3 regions of the Arthrobacter sp. YA7-1 genome follow, and region 3 is predicted to be linked to each of the others. Evidence: riboswitches for the same ligand, from Rfam matches in the RefSeq annotation. Region 3 holds a riboswitch; each other region holds the start of a gene.

Region 1 (5,032 bases), 850 kb from region 3:
TGTTTGAAGGCCTCGCCCATCTGCACCGGGTTCTGCGCGCGGGTCACTGCGGTGGCCAGCAGCACGGCGTCGCAACCGAGCTCCATGGCCAGTGCGGCGTCGGACGCAGTGCCGATGCCGGCGTCGAGCACTACCGGCACGGAAGCCCGGGACACGATGAGCTCGATGTTGTGGGGATTCAGGATGCCCAAGCCGGTACCGATAGGCGCGCCCAACGGCATCACCGCCGTTGCTCCGAGGTTTTCCAGCCGAAGCGCCAGCACGGGGTCGTCGTTGGTGTAGGCGAAGACCTTGAAGCCGCGGTCCACCAGCTTCTCCGTTGCATCCACCAACTCCACGGCATCGGGCAGGAGCGTCTGCTCGTCGGCGATGACCTCCAGCTTGACCCAATCCGTTTCCAAGGCCTCCCGGGCAAGTTCGGCTGTCATGACAGCGTCCTTGGCGGTAAAGCAGCCGGCAGTGTTGGGCAGGACACGGATGCCGTGGTCCACGAGCAACTGGAACAGGGAACCTGTCTCCGTCGGTGAGTACCTCCGCATGGCAACGGTGGTGAGTTCGGTGCCGGAGGCCAACAGAGCTGCTCCCAGGCCGTCCAGGCTCGGGGCTCCGCCGGTTCCCATGATGAGGCGCGAACCGAACTCAACACCATCGATTACCAGGGCGTCGGTTCGGGTGCTTGCTGCGTGAGTGCTTGCTGTGGTCATGGTTCAGCCTCCCTGTACTGCGGTCACGATTTCGAGTTCGTCGCCCTCTGCGAGCGCGGTGGCAGCCCACTGGCTGCGCGGCACCACTTCGGAATTGCGTGCGACGGCGACGCCGATCTTGCGTCCGTCGGCCGCCTGGCCGCTGGGGTCCACAACCCGTCCGGTGATGTGGCTGACGAGTGTGGTCACGGACGCGCCGTCGCTCAGTGTGTGGTCTGCGCCGTTCAATTTGATGTTCATGCGTGGTCCTTCGGAAGGAGATGTGGGGTGTCGGCCGACGGGCCGCCTGTGGATGCCCTTGCTGCAGACAGCGGGCGGGAGAAGCGGTCCGGGCGGAATTTGTTCCACCGCGGATCGACGGTGCCATCCATGAGTCCGACGCAGATTTTCGCCGCTGCCGGGGTGAGGAGCACGCCGTGCCGGAAGAAGCCGCTGGCCACGATGAGGCCGGGCACGGTTCCTTCGCGACCTTCGACACGGCCCAACAGCGGTGCGTTGTCCGGTGTGCCAGGGCGGGCACGGGCGGTCGCTTCGAGGAGTTCCAGTTCGGCGACAGCCGGAACCAGTACCTGGGCGTCGCGGAGCAATTGGTACACGCCGCCTGCTGACACCGGGTTGGCTCCTCCCCCGGACGCCGACAAACCGTCTTCGCGTTGCGTTGCGCCGATCACCACGGTCCCGTCGTCGCGGGGAACGATATACACGGGCACTCCGCGCACCATCCCACGGACGGTGGCGGTGACAAGGGGCTGCAGATGCTCCGGGACGCGCAACCGCAGTATGTCGCCGTACACGGGACGCAATGGCAGCGACAATCCATCCGGCAGGCCGTTCAAGCGGGCAGCATCAAGTCCGTTGGCTACTACTGTTTCCGTGGCGAGAACTTTGGCGCCCGAGCCGAGCACCGTCCCGACGACGCGCCCGTCCTCCCACAGGAGGCCCGCCGCAGTGTCGTGGACCGCAAACCCGTCTCCTGCCTCCGCGATCCAGCTCGAATCGCCGGGCTGGTGGTTTGCCAAGGCGGCGAGAATCGCGGCCGAGAGCCGGCGCGGATCCACTTGGTGATCGCCCGGGATATCGAAAGCACAGGAAATCTGCGGGCTCAAGAGCGGCTCGCGCTCCCGCGCCTCGCGCAACGGAACGGATTCCACCACCAGGCCATGGGCGAGCTGGACGTCCCGAAGGTCGGCGAGCGCCCGGCGGTCCGCGGCGTCCGCACCGACGGCGAGAGTCGGCGTCGTGCGGTAACCCGTGCCGCGCCCGGCGCTTGAGCCGGTCACATTGCGTTCGAAGCCCGGCCACAACGCCGATGATTCGAGCATGAGCTCCAGGAGGTCCTCTTCCTGGTAGTGCAATTCGCTGACGGGCGCCAGCATTCCCGCTGCCGCGAACGTAGCGCCGCTGGCCGGTGCGGGATCGATGAGGGCAACCGAACGGCCGGATCTGCGGGCTTCCCCCGCGATGCCGAGGCCAATGACACCGCCCCCGATCACCGCGACATCCGCGTGGAGGGGCCCGTTCCGGGTGTTTGCTTCTTCCATGGAGTCCTTCCCTACGCCGGTACTAGCCGGATCAGGTCAAGCGGTCGGCGCTGAAGCCCTCTCAGCCGCGCGGCGATTGTGACCGCCGCCGCGGCTCCCGCGGTACCAGCCCAGTTTAGAGGAACTACTCTGTTTCCATGACCCAGCACGATGTCCACACCACCGCCCGCCTGTACCTCTGCACCGACGCCCGCAAGCAACAGGGTGATTTTGAGCAATTTGTCGATGCCGCATTCGAGGGCGGCGTGGACATCATCCAGCTGCGTGACAAGACGATTGAAGCCGCCGAGGAACTGGAACTCCTGGAGATCCTGCAATCCGTGGCGCACCGTCACGGCCGTCTCTGGGCAGTCAACGACCGGGCGGACGTCGCTTCCCTCTCGGGTGCACCGGTGTTCCATATCGGCCAAAAGGACATTCCGCTGCGCTCGGCCCGGAAGCTGCTCCACGACCCCACCATCATCGGCCTCTCCACGCACACGCCGGAACAGATCGACGCGGCCATCGCCGCGTCCCCCGGCCGCAGCGGCCTGGACTACTTCTGCGTCGGGCCGGTGTGGGCCACCCCTACCAAGCCGGGACGCTCCGCCGTCGGGCTCGATCTGGTGAAGTACGCCGCCAGCGCGGTGAAGCAGGCAGACGCTGAGACAGTCGGCGGCGTGGTGCTCCCCTGGTTCGCGATCGGGGGCATCGATCTGGGCAACGTCGAAGAGGTAGTGGAGGCCGGTGCAAGCCGCATCGTAGTGGTCCGCGCCATCACCGAGGCAGAGGATCCGACGGCGGCAGCCCAGGCACTCCTGGCCGCCCTTGACGCTGCGGCGGCCTAGCGAGACGCCGAAAGATTTTGGAGTTACCCTGACTTTCGTGTCACATCAGCGGATAGCCCCGAATGTCAGTGAAACGTCGAATCAGCTCGCGGAAGCACTGGCGGCGCTTCGGACTGAACTCGAGCTGCCTGCAGGCTATCCCGCTGAAGCGCTGCGCGACGCCGAAGCGGCGGTTTCCGGACACACCCTGCCGGTGCAGGACCTCACGGACGTTCCGTTCATCACGATCGACCCGGCCTCTTCCACGGATCTCGATCAGGCGCTCTTCATCGACCGGTCCGGCGATGGTTACAGGGTCCTCTACGCCATCTCCGATGTGCCCTCCTTCGTGCCCCCGGGAGGAGCGCTCGACGCCGAAACCCGCCACCGCGGGCAAACGTACTATGCCCCGGACGGCCGCATACCGCTGCACCCCGAGATCATCAGCGAGCACGCCGGAAGCCTGTTGGCCGGCCAGACGTGCGGCGCGTTCGTGTGGGACTTCGAACTCGACGCCGAAGCGGAGTTCCGCACCGTCTCTGTGAGTCGGGCAAGCGTACGCAGCCGCGCCAAGCTCGACTACAAAGGCGTGCAGGCGGAGATCGATTCCGGCGCGGCCGATCCCGTCCTCCAGCTCCTCAAGGAGGTCGGACTCAAGCGGGTGGAACTCGAACGCCGCCGCGGCGGAGCCAGCCTGAACATGCCTGAGCAGGAAATCGTGCAGCTGCCCGACGGCGAGGGCTACAGGATCGTCGCAGCTCCCTCGCTGCCGGTGGAGGACTGGAACGCCCAGATTTCGCTCATGACCGGGATGGCAGCCGCCCAGCTGATGCTCGACGGCAAAGTGGGAATCCTACGGACCATGCCCGCCCCCGATGAGCGTTCGTTGCTCCATTTCAAACGGCAAACCGGGGCGCTTGGCAAACCTTGGACCGAAGGGACCAGCTATGGCGAGTACCTGCGGAGCCTCGATGCCAAGGACCCCCGGCAACTGGCCATCCTCCATTCAGCGGGACTGCTTTTCCGTGGTGCCGGTTACACGCCTTTCGACGGCGAGGTCCCGGACAGCGTGATGCAGTCCGCCATCGGGGCACCCTATGCCCACACCACCGCTCCGTTGCGCCGCCTGGTCGATCGATTTGTCCTGGTCATCTGCGAGGCGCTCAGCAATGGAACCGAGATACCAGCATGGGCCCGGGACGCTTTGCCGAGCCTGCCCGAGATCATGGCGTCATCCGACCAGCTGGCCGCGAAAATGGAGCACCTGGCCCTGGACACGGTGGAGGCAGCGCTCCTTGTCAACCACATCGGACAGGAATTCGACGCCGTGGTGATTTCCGGATCGAAGCCCGCCAAAAACAACGGAAACGGCAACGGGAACAGCCACAACGGCAACAACGGAAACGGCAACGGGAACGGAGCCCAGCACGGCCCCTACGGTGTCGTGCAGATCGCCGAGCCCGCGGTCACCGCTCGTTGCGATGGCGAAATGGAGTCCGGAACGAAGGTCCGCGTGAAACTGCTTCACGCGGACATTGCCACCCGCCAAATCACCTTCGAGCTCCTCCCGTAGCGCACTTCGTTCGCGGGCCCGGGACCGCGATCCGGGGTTTATTGTCCCCAGACGCTAGACTGTGTAAGTAGTAATGGATGCCCGGTCGTTGATTCAGTTCATTTTTTGACATCAACAAGCCCGCCCCTACGCGATCTTGAGATACACCAGCTGGTCCCCAGTGCCAGTATTTAGATAGCCCGCGATCGGCTTCCACTGGATTTGCTTGCGCCCATCCGTGCTCCGGAACGGCCCTGCCACAACCGTTGAGCACGCAGCGCAGCCCAAATGAATAAGGAAAACTCCACTGTGAGTGAATTGCACACCCATGAAGTTCTGACAGACGGAACCGAAACGATCGAACCCGAGGAAACCATTTCCTCGGATGAAACACCCCACGAGATCGCGGAAAAGACCTTCGCCGACTAC
Region 2 (5,032 bases), 1.2 Mb from region 3:
GCCATGTGGTGGTGGTAGCCCCCGGCGGAGACGAACAGTGCCTGCCCGTGCCAGCCGGCCGTCTGCTCGAAGCCCAAGGTGTCGACGTAGAAGTCATGGGCGGTCTTGACGTCCCCCACTTGGAGGTGGACATGCCCGACGCCGGCGCCCGCCTCATGCTGGCCGGCCACCGCCGTTTCGCTCAGGTACTGCTGGAGGTAGCGCTGCGGCGGGAGCGGCAGGCTGTCCATGACGACCGAACCGCCGTTCCACTCCCAGCCTTCGCGGGGCTTGTCGTAGTAGAGCTCGATTCCGTTGCCCTCGGGGTCTGTGAAGTAGAAGGCCTCGCTGACCAGGTGGTCTGCGCTGCCGACAAAGGCGTGGGGCTCGTACTGCGCTGCGGAGGCAACAGTTGCGGCGAGCGAGGACTGGTCCGCGAAGAGCAGAGCCGTGTGGAAGAGTCCGGCCTCTCCGCGGCCAGGGATCTGGAGCCCGGGGGCGGGAGCGAGGTGCACCAACGGCTTGCCGAGCCGGCCGAAGTAGAGTCCGCCGTCTTGCTCGGCGACGATGTCCAGGCCGAGCGCCCGTTGGTAGTAGTCGCCCATGAGCTTCATGTCCCCCACTTTGAGCATGACGGTGCCCATGGCGAGTTCGGCAGGAAGGAGATCCTGGCTGGAGGTGATGGTCATGTGTAACTCCCGGCTTTTGTGGCGCCGCCCTTCGGCAACCTCTATACATCTAAATTACTTGAAGCTTCAATTTATTCCTAATGCCCGGCACTTCCGGAAAGGTGTCCCCGCAACACGGTGCATTGCGGCTTCAGCACCGCCTCAAGGGACGCGCGGGGATCGTTTGCGTAGAGCACGACGTCGGCACTGGCGCCTTCGCTGATGCCGTCGGCACCCAGCCACTCGCGGGCGGACCAGCAGGCGGCGTCGAGCGCGGCGGCCGGCGGCAGGCCCGCCTGGTGCAGTTCCAGGATCTCCTCGCCGATCCGGCCGTGCTTGATGACGCTGCCGGCGTCGGTTCCGGCATATACCCGCACTCCGGCGTCGAACGCCTCGAGGACCCGCTCATGCCGACGCTCCCAGAGCGCGATCATGTGGGCGGCGTAACGGGGGAACTTCGCTTCCGCCTGCTTCGCGATGTCCGGGAACGTCGCAATGTTGATGAGGGTGGGGACGATCGGTACGCCTTGGTCCAGCAGCCGGGGAATATGGTGCGGGAGGAGACCAGTCGCGTGCTCGATACAGTCGATGCCGGCGTCGAGCATGTCGTCGATCGTCCCTTCGGCGAAGCAATGGGCGGTCACCCGGGCCCCCTCGTCGTGCGCCGCCGCGACGGCGTCCTTGACGATGGCCGCCGGAAAAGACGGGCCGAGATCCCCGGCGGAGCGGTCGATCCAGTCCCCGACGATCTTGACCCAGCCGTCTCCGGACCGTGCCTGCTTGCGCACCGCCTCCACCAGATCCTCCGGTTCGACTTCCTCGGCCAGGCCGGGAAGGTACCGCCGATGCCTCGCGATGTGCCTGCCTGCCCGGATGATCCTCGGCATGTCCGTCCGGCGCTGCAGCCAGCGTGTGTCACTCGCGGTACCGGCGTCGCGGATCAAGAGTGTCCCGGCATTCCGGTCCGCCGTCGCCTGCAAGCGGGCAGTCTCCTCGTCGACGGCTCCGCCCTTGCCCAAGCCAACATGGCAATGCGCGTCGACCAAGCCGGGCACCACCCATCCGTCCAGCACGACGTCCGGCTTCGCGAGGGGTCGGACAAAGGTCAGCCGTCCGTCGACCGACCAGAGGCCGCGCAGATCCTCGTCCGGCCCGCTGAGGACGGCGCCGCTGAATTCGATGATTTCCGCCATGATTCCACCCTAGACTCAGGCGCCGTCGCCGGGGCAGTGACGTCTGTCCTTGGTCACATCTGTCTCAAGGACTCCCGGCTGTGGTAGCTTCGTCTACGACCACACGGGGGCCCTTGCAAGGGCTGAGATCGGGCTGACGCAGCCTGCGACCGTTGAACCTGTCCGGGTAATGCCGGCGAAGGAAGTGAGTAATCCTTTGAGCACCAAAGAAACACAGCTGAGCCCTACCCAAAACGAATCGGCTCAAGAAGTGACCCAGTCCCTCAAGTCGCATTCCCTCGTGTTCCTGGAAGACACTGAGACGGGAATCCGGGTTCCGGTCACGGAAATCGCCCTGGAGCCATCCCCCAACGGCGAGGCCAACGCGCCTTTCCAGGTGTACCGCACCGCGGGGCCGGGAAGTGATCCCGTGGTTGGCCTCGAGCCGTTCCGCAGCGAGTGGATCGAAGCCCGCGGCGACACCGAGGCCTACAGCGGCCGCGAACGGAACCTGCTCGACGACGGCAAGTCTGCCGTGCGCCGCGGCGCCGCCTCCGCGGAGTGGAAGGGCGCACAGCCGGTGCCCCGCCGCGCCGTCGAGGGCAAGACCGTCACGCAGATGCATTACGCCAAGCAGGGCATCGTGACGCCCGAAATGCAGTTCGTCGCGCTTCGCGAGAACTGCGATGTGGAACTGGTCCGCAGTGAAGTCGCCGCCGGCCGGGCCATCATCCCCAACAACATCAACCACCCCGAATCCGAACCGATGATCATCGGCAAGGCGTTCCTGGTGAAGATCAATGCCAACATCGGCAACTCGGCCGTCACCAGCTCCATCGCCGAAGAAGTGGACAAGTTGCAGTGGGCCACCCAATGGGGCGCCGACACCGTCATGGACCTGTCCACGGGCGACGACATCCACACCACCCGCGAATGGATCATCCGCAACTCCCCCGTGCCGATCGGCACCGTGCCGATTTACCAGGCCCTTGAGAAGGTCAATGGTGAAGCCAACAAGCTCACCTGGGAGATCTTCCGCGACACCGTCATTGAACAGTGCGAGCAGGGCGTCGACTACATGACCATCCACGCCGGCGTGTTGCTGCGCTACGTGCCGCTGACGGCGAACCGCGTGACTGGCATCGTTTCCCGCGGCGGTTCCATCATGGCGGGCTGGTGCCTGGCGCACCACGAGGAAAACTTCCTCTACACGCATTTCGACGAACTCTGCGAAATCTTTGCCAAGTACGATGTCGCGTTCTCGCTCGGCGACGGCTTGCGTCCGGGAGCGACGGCGGACGCCAACGACGCCGCGCAGTTCGCCGAGCTTGACACGCTCGCAGAGCTCACGAAGCGGGCGTGGAAGTACGACGTGCAGGTCATGGTGGAAGGCCCCGGCCACATCCCGTTCCACCTCGTCCGCGAGAACGTCGAGCGGCAGCAGGAGTTGTGCGACGGCGCACCGTTCTACACCCTCGGCCCGCTCGTGACCGACGTTGCCCCGGGCTACGACCACATCACCTCGGCCATCGGCGCCACGGAGATCGCGCGCTACGGAACCGCGATGCTCTGCTACGTCACCCCGAAGGAACACCTGGGCCTGCCGAACAAGGACGACGTCAAGACCGGCGTGATCACGTACAAAATCGCCGCCCACGCCGCTGACCTTGCGAAGGGACACCCCGGCGCCCATGAACGCGACGATGCCCTGTCCAAGGCCCGCTTCGAGTTCCGCTGGCGTGACCAGTTTGCGCTGTCATTGGATCCGGTCACGGCCGAATCGTTCCACGACGAGACTCTCCCGGCGGAACCGGCCAAGACGGCGCATTTCTGCTCCATGTGCGGACCGAAATTCTGCTCCATGCGCATCAGCCAGGACATCCGCGACGAATACGGCTCGGCGGATTCCCAGGCGGCCATCGCGGAGATGTACAGCGGTATGCGGGAAAAGAGCGAGGAATTCCTGGCATCCGGCGGCAAGGTCTACTTGCCCGAGCTCGAGGTTCCCGCAGGAAAACGTTGAGTGACGTCAGGAAGCCTGCGCTGATCCGGCGCGGCTGACATCCGCGATGAAGGACCGGATCATCCGGTCTCCTTCAACTGAATCATGAGGCCGGTGTCCTCCAGCCGCAACGCGGTGGAGGGCGCCGGTTTCCTGCAAGTAGCCGGCGATCTCTTCGTACAGGGGCTCCCAACCACCTGTCAGGACAAGCGTGGGGACTCCCGGCACGATGTGCAGGGGCGCTTCCCACGGCGCTGCCTGGAGCCGCAACCGCCGGGCGGTACGCCGGGCCTCGGGGGTGCTGAGAACCGCCGCCTCCGAGGAAAACGCGCGGCGGACGAATTCGCGCTGGTAATCGTCATCGCTGAGTTCGTGCCGGACCCGGAACAACGGCTCCATGAGTGCCCGGTAAGCCGCGGTGGCCGGCAATTCGGCCGTCAATGAGAGACAAGCCGGTTCCACGAGCACGAGCGACCGGACCAGGTCCGGCCGTTCCACTGCGGCCAACATCGCGGAAATCGCGCCTTGGGAATGCGCCACGACGTGGCCGCCGCGCGCCGGCCCGGGGGCTGACGCGGCCTCCCGCGCTCCAAGGCACTCGAGGATGATGTCCACATCGGCGGCAACGTCGGATTCCAAAGGCTCGGCCTGCGCATCGAAGCCGTGGCGTTTCAGGAAGAGCGCATCGTACTGCAGCGCCATGCCATGTTGTTTCGGCCACGCGGCAGCGCCGAATGTGCCTGCTCCATGGACGAACACAACGCGCTGCTTTTGCATTCCCCCAGCCTATGGCACGGGGCCGACAACCCAACTAACTGGCATTTGTTGTCGTTCCGAGCCCTCAAAACGACATGTATTGCCAGTCAGTTGGGTGGGACGGCTACTTGCCGCCGAGGAACTTGTCGAAGCCCTTGGGCAGGTTGAGCTGCGAGGGGTCGAAGTCGCCGGAAGGCTGACCGAATGCCGCGCCGGTGCGAACGGCCTTCGCCCGCTTGTTCTCGGCGTCGCGCAGTTCCTGGGCAGCCTTGGCGGGGTTTCCGGAACGGGCCTTCTTCTTGGGCGCGTTCTTGCCCGCCTTGCGGGAACCGCCACCGAGGCCGGGTATGCCGGGCATCCCTGGCATGCCGCCGCCCTGGGCCAGCTTCTTCATCATCTTCTGGGCCTGGGCGAAACGCTCCAGGAGGCCGTTGACCTCGGAGACGTGCACACCG
Region 3 (5,032 bases):
CCGACGTCGAGCAGTGTCCTGCCGCTGCCAGCCGACAGGATCGCTGTGCTCCAGCCGCCCAGTATCGCCGCGATGATCAACGGCCAGCCGCGCTGCCAGAGCAAACGCACGGTAAGGCCCGCGAGCGGGAACAACGCCAGTTCGCCCAAGAGCGCCGTCGAAGCCGACACCAGGTCGATGGACAACGCCAGCACCAGGGTGATCAGGAAGACCGACACGAACTTGGCCAACGGATTGGCGCGTGTCAGGAGGGCATTGTTGCCGCGCAGTGTCAAGGCTTCCCTCATGCCGCACCTGCTTCCTGCCGGGCCCCGCCCCGGAGCGCAGGCTCGAGCCGCATCTCGGTGCCACCCAGGACGGAGCTGAATTCCCGATCGTGAGTCACCGACACAACGGAGGTTCCTGCATCGAGCAGTTCGGACAGGAACGAGGCAAGCTCAGCCCACGTGTTCGCGTCCTGGCCAAAGGTGGGCTCGTCCAGCACCAGGACCCGGGGGTGCGCGGCGAGCACCGTGGCCACGGACAGCCGGCGCTTTTCGCCCCCGGAGAGCGTGTACGGATTGGCGTCCACCAGATGCCGAAGGCGCAGACGCTCCAGCAATTCGTCCACCCGCTCCTCGCCGTGGCCAAGGTGCTTGGGGCCGAACATGAGCTCGTCGAGCACGCGGCCGGTGACAAACTGGTGCTCCGGCTCCTGGAAGACCGTCCCGATGCGCGAGATCAACTGCTGGGCCTTCCACTTGAACGGGTCCGTGCCGGCGCCGTCGCTGAGCCCGACGGCGGCAGTCACCGCGCCGGACACCGGCGCCAGCAGCCCCGCGAGGGTCAAGGCGAAGGTGGATTTTCCGGCGCCGTTGGGGCCCGTGATGGTCAGTGCCTGCCCGGCGAGCACCTCGGCGTCGAGACCGGACTGCACGGGAAGCGGCGGGATCGTCGTGAAACCCCGGCGCCGCGACCGTTCACGGGACACTGCGAGCTCCCGGGTGGCGAGGAGCAACTCCCCTCCCGACGCCCCGGAGCTCCCCGCCTCGAAGCCGGCCCCCGAGCCGGCCGCTGTACCCGAACGTGGCCGGGTGGCCGGGACGTACCCGGGCACCCAGACGCCCGCAGCAATGAGCATGTCCCTTGCCTGAACCAGCACCGTCTCGGGATCGCCGTCCAGGAGAACCGCCGGCGTCGAGCCCCCCGCAGAGGAAGAACTGCCAGGCTGGAGCACCACGATCCGGTCCACGAGGTCTTTCCAGACGGAGACCCGGTGCTCCACCACCACCAACGTGGCGCCGGTCTTGTCGAGGCAGCGGCCCACGGCGTCACGGACCTCCAGCACGCCGGCGGGGTCCAGGTTGGCGGTCGGCTCGTCCAGCAGGATCAATCCCGGCCGCATCGCCAGGATGCCGGCCAGCGCAAGGCGCTGTTTCTGCCCGCCGGAGAGGGCCGACGTCGGGTGGTCGAGCGCAAAGTTGCCGCTCGCGCTATTCCGCAGCCCGACGTCGTCGAGCGCTTCACCGACGCGCTTCCAGATCTCTTCCCGCGGCACGCAGAGGTTCTCGGCACCGAACGCGACGTCGTCGCCCAACCGGGAAAGCACCACCTGGGTTTCCGGGTCCTGCTGCATGAGTCCGGCACGGCCCCGCTGGGCCTTCGGCGACACGCCGTCCACCAGCAACGAGCCGGTCTCGTCGGCGTCGTCCCCTTCCTCGCCCAGCACACCGGCCAGTGCATGCAGGAGCGTCGACTTGCCCGCGCCCGAGGGGCCGAGCAGGAGCACGCGCTCGCCCGGGCGGATGTCCAGGTCGAGGGCATGGATGGCCTGCGTGGTGCGGCCGGCGTGCCGCCAGCCCCAGCCTTGGGCGGAAATGGCGGCGGGTCGCACCGCAGCAGGGGTGCCGGAATCAGGACTGGGCATCAGGAAAAGACGGGCTCCGAAGCGGCCTTGCGGGACGCGAACGCGCTCAGGACACCCGTCTTGGCCAGGCCGCGTGTCGCAACCCAGGACAAAGCTCCGGCAATAACGGCACCGGAAATGGTGCAGAACACGATGTACGCGAGCTTGTCGACGGGTTCGTAGGCGATGTTCCAGCCCCACGGCAGGAAGGAATCGTTGAGGCCGCAGAACAGGCCCGCGCCGGCACCGGCCAGCAGTGACACCGGCAGGTTGAACTTCTTGTACATGAAGGCCAGGAAGATGAGTTCCGCGCCGAGGCCCTGGAGCAGGCCCGAGATCAGCACCGTGGTGCCGTACTGCGAACCCATGATGAGCTCACTGGTGGCAGCCACCGTCTCGCAGAAAATCGCAGCACCGGGCTTGCGCACGATGAGCATGCCCAAGACTGCCGGAATCATCCACCCGCCGGCGATCAGGCCGCTCAGGGGCGGGTAGCCGGCGGACATAGGCGTGGCAACCAGAGCCATCTGGTCCCATGCCCAGAAGATCACGCCACCGGCGATGGAGATCAGCGCCGCCACGACAATGTCCACGACGCGCCAATTGTAGGCAGGCTTGGTGAGGCCCCGCTTTGCAGAAATACCAGTCATTTTGTCCTCCTGAGGAACAGGAGGGGAAAGTGTTTCCGGTTTCCTGCGGGCGGCTTCCGCCGCGCCGGTTCCGGACACTATGAGAACTCGACTCCCTTGCGCCGGTACTAGCCGGATCAGGTTCGAGGGTCTGCGGCTGTCCGCACTCTCAGCGCCCGTCCTCCGTGCCGCATTGCTGCGAGCCCGACGGCGGCGCTCCCCTGTCGTTATCAATCCGCCCTTTTGGGCGTGGTTCAGTTTACACCTTGACGGGGTTGCGGGCGCTGTGCCGGAACGCGAATCGGCGGATTCTGCTGGATCACTCGCGGGTTGGGCGCAGTCCTGCCCGGAATGACGCGGGCTGCCGCGGAAACTGGGAGAATGATCCAGCAGAATGTGACGCAGAAGCGCAGGCAAAGGAGCGGTCTTGGCAGGGATTGACGAAGCGAACAGCACGGCCGAACCGAGACTCGCCGCGAGCGTGATCCTGGTCCGCGACGCCGCGGTTCCGGAGGGCTTTCAAGATGCGGCGCGCGCTTTGGAAGTGTTCGTCCAGCACCGGGTGACCACGATGGACTTTGCCGCGGGAATGGTCGTTTTCCCCGGCGGGCGGGTGGACCAATCGGACAGCTCCGGCTGGGACTTCGCGGACGACGTCGTGGAGCGGCACGCTGCCGCGTGGCACCGGAGCAGCATCGCCGTCGAGCCCTCTTCCGCCCGCTTCAACGCCGGCCGCGTACTGGCGGCCGCACAGCGCGAGGTTTTCGAAGAGGCCGGGGTGAAGCTCGACGCCGCCACCCTCCGTCCGTGGGCCAACTGGGTCACCCCGGCAGACCAGCCCAAGCGCTTCGACACCTACTTCTACCTTGCCTGCCCGGTTTCCGGTGCCGAGCCAAGGCACCAGACCACGGAAGCGTCATCCTCCCTGTGGATGCCGGTCCGCGCAATCCTTGATGCCGAAGCCGCCGGAACGCTCAAGCTCATGCCGCCCACCTTGGCGCTGCTGGATGAGCTCCTCGCCCTCGGCACGATGGAAGCGGTGCTGGGGGAGAGCCGGGACATCGTTCCCGTGCGTCCAAAGCCGGGGGCCCTGCAGGAGTTCTTCCGGCTGAGGCACCAGCCGCCATCCGATGCTCCGGAACTGCCCTGAAGTGGGGTTAGGCTGGGGACGGTCCTGTTTCCTCCCGCAAGGAGTCCCGGAATGAACTTCTTCTTCAAACTGCTCGGTACCGGAGTAAGCATCGGCGCAGGCTTTGCCGGCACCAAGCTCGTCAACGCCCTGTGGGAAAAAACCACAGGCAACAAGCCACCCAAGGGCAACGACGACATGGAAGCGAGCCTGCGTTCCGCCCTGACCTTCGCCCTGATTTCCGCCGCTGTGAGCGCCGTCATCCAGGTTGTAGCGGGGCGGGGTACGAAGCGCGCCATCTCGCACTTCGAAAAGACACAGGACGTCGTCTAAGCGGACGGCCCGTCGTTAGCGCCCGCGCTCCCGCTATCCCGGGCGTCGCGGGCGTTGCCGCTCTCCCGGGCACTCCTCCCGTCGTCGCGCGTGCTCCCGGTGGGGCGCATTTCCGAAGCCGCTTCCTGGGCTTTCTCCGCTGCCCGTTGACCGGCTGCCCGCACCACCACAGCCTCGAGTTCGTCTATGCTCAGCAGCTCGGGGTGGAGGTGTTTGGTCCGGTAGCCTGCGCGGCCCACCATGTGTGCGGACACGGGCACGGTCAGCAGTTGGAAGATCCAGGCGACGGCCAGGATCGGCCACACCCACCATTCGCGCATCTGAAGCCCGATGGCCGCCAAGACAAGGAACAACCCGAGCACTTGGGGCTTGGTGGCTGCGTGCATGCGGCTCATCAGGTCCGGGAACCGCAACAGGCCGATTGCCGCGCCGAATGACATCAGCGCACCAACAATCAGCAGCACTGCCGTGACCACATCGATCACTGCGTCAACTCCGGTGGCATTAGGAGTCATTGACTTGTCCCCTTCGGTCGGCCACGAAGCGGGCCACCGTCACCGAGCCAACGAACCCGATCAGCGTCAGGGCGACGAGGAGCACAAGGTTGTTGAGGTGCCTGTTGACGGCCATGTCGATGGCCAGCGCTGCGCCCAATATGGCGAGCAGCACGTCCGAGGCGAGCACCCGGTCCAGCAGCGAAGGCCCGACGGCGATCCTGTAGATTGCGCCCGCCGCCGCGAGGCTAAGAATCACCGCCGTGACGATCAGCACGATGTCCTTCATGAGCCGGCTCCCCTCGTTGCAGGCCGGCCTTCGGCCTGGAGTGCGTCCATTTCGGCCCGGGTACCCATGATCCGGATCAGCGAGGCTTCGGTGTCCTGGACTTCCTTGCGCAGTTTGGCGGTGTCCACAACGTTGCGCACATTGAGCCCATGGATGTAGAGCGTGGACGTCGAGCGATCCACCTCCACCACCAAGGAACCCGGAATCAGCGAAATCACATGCCCTGTGGCCGTCACCATAAGGTCGGAACGGCTGCGCAGGGGAACAGCAACC

What was found. Region 3 has a riboswitch for thiamine pyrophosphate ahead of OIT41_RS18275 (ECF transporter S component). Riboswitches for the same ligand answer to the same signal wherever they lie in the genome.
Region 1: it holds a riboswitch for thiamine pyrophosphate, as region 3 does, so the genes downstream of both, thiO (glycine oxidase ThiO) here and OIT41_RS18275 (ECF transporter S component) in region 3, are expected to answer to the same signal.
Region 2: it holds a riboswitch for thiamine pyrophosphate, as region 3 does, so the genes downstream of both, thiC (phosphomethylpyrimidine synthase ThiC) here and OIT41_RS18275 (ECF transporter S component) in region 3, are expected to answer to the same signal.

The regions. Positions count from the first base shown of each region.
Region 1 covers NZ_CP110114.1:3,056,636-3,061,667, forward strand. Annotated here, with positions in the region: gene OIT41_RS14260 (thiazole synthase) at 1-704, opposite strand, end outside; gene thiS (sulfur carrier protein ThiS) at 708-944, opposite strand; gene thiO (glycine oxidase ThiO) at 941-2,245, opposite strand; TPP riboswitch at 2,237-2,356, opposite strand; gene thiE (thiamine phosphate synthase) at 2,383-3,072, shown strand; gene OIT41_RS14280 (RNB domain-containing ribonuclease) at 3,110-4,624, shown strand; gene OIT41_RS14285 (DEAD/DEAH box helicase) at 4,913-5,032, shown strand, end outside.
Region 2 covers NZ_CP110114.1:2,671,581-2,676,612, forward strand. Annotated here, with positions in the region: gene OIT41_RS12550 (VOC family protein) at 1-668, opposite strand, end outside; gene OIT41_RS12555 (amidohydrolase family protein) at 746-1,840, opposite strand; TPP riboswitch at 1,934-2,041, shown strand; gene thiC (phosphomethylpyrimidine synthase ThiC) at 2,037-3,842, shown strand; gene OIT41_RS12565 (alpha/beta fold hydrolase) at 3,849-4,598, opposite strand; gene ffh (signal recognition particle protein) at 4,702-5,032, opposite strand, start outside.
Region 3 covers NZ_CP110114.1:3,910,709-3,915,740, forward strand. Annotated here, with positions in the region: gene OIT41_RS18265 (energy-coupling factor transporter transmembrane component T family protein) at 1-287, opposite strand, end outside; gene OIT41_RS18270 (ABC transporter ATP-binding protein) at 284-1,906, opposite strand; gene OIT41_RS18275 (ECF transporter S component) at 1,906-2,535, opposite strand; TPP riboswitch at 2,611-2,747, opposite strand; gene OIT41_RS18280 (NUDIX hydrolase) at 2,942-3,664, shown strand; gene OIT41_RS18285 (DUF4235 domain-containing protein) at 3,716-3,976, shown strand; partial or broken gene mnhG (monovalent cation/H(+) antiporter subunit G) at 4,111-4,491, opposite strand; gene OIT41_RS18295 (monovalent cation/H+ antiporter complex subunit F) at 4,481-4,759, opposite strand; gene OIT41_RS18300 (Na+/H+ antiporter subunit E) at 4,756-5,032, opposite strand, start outside.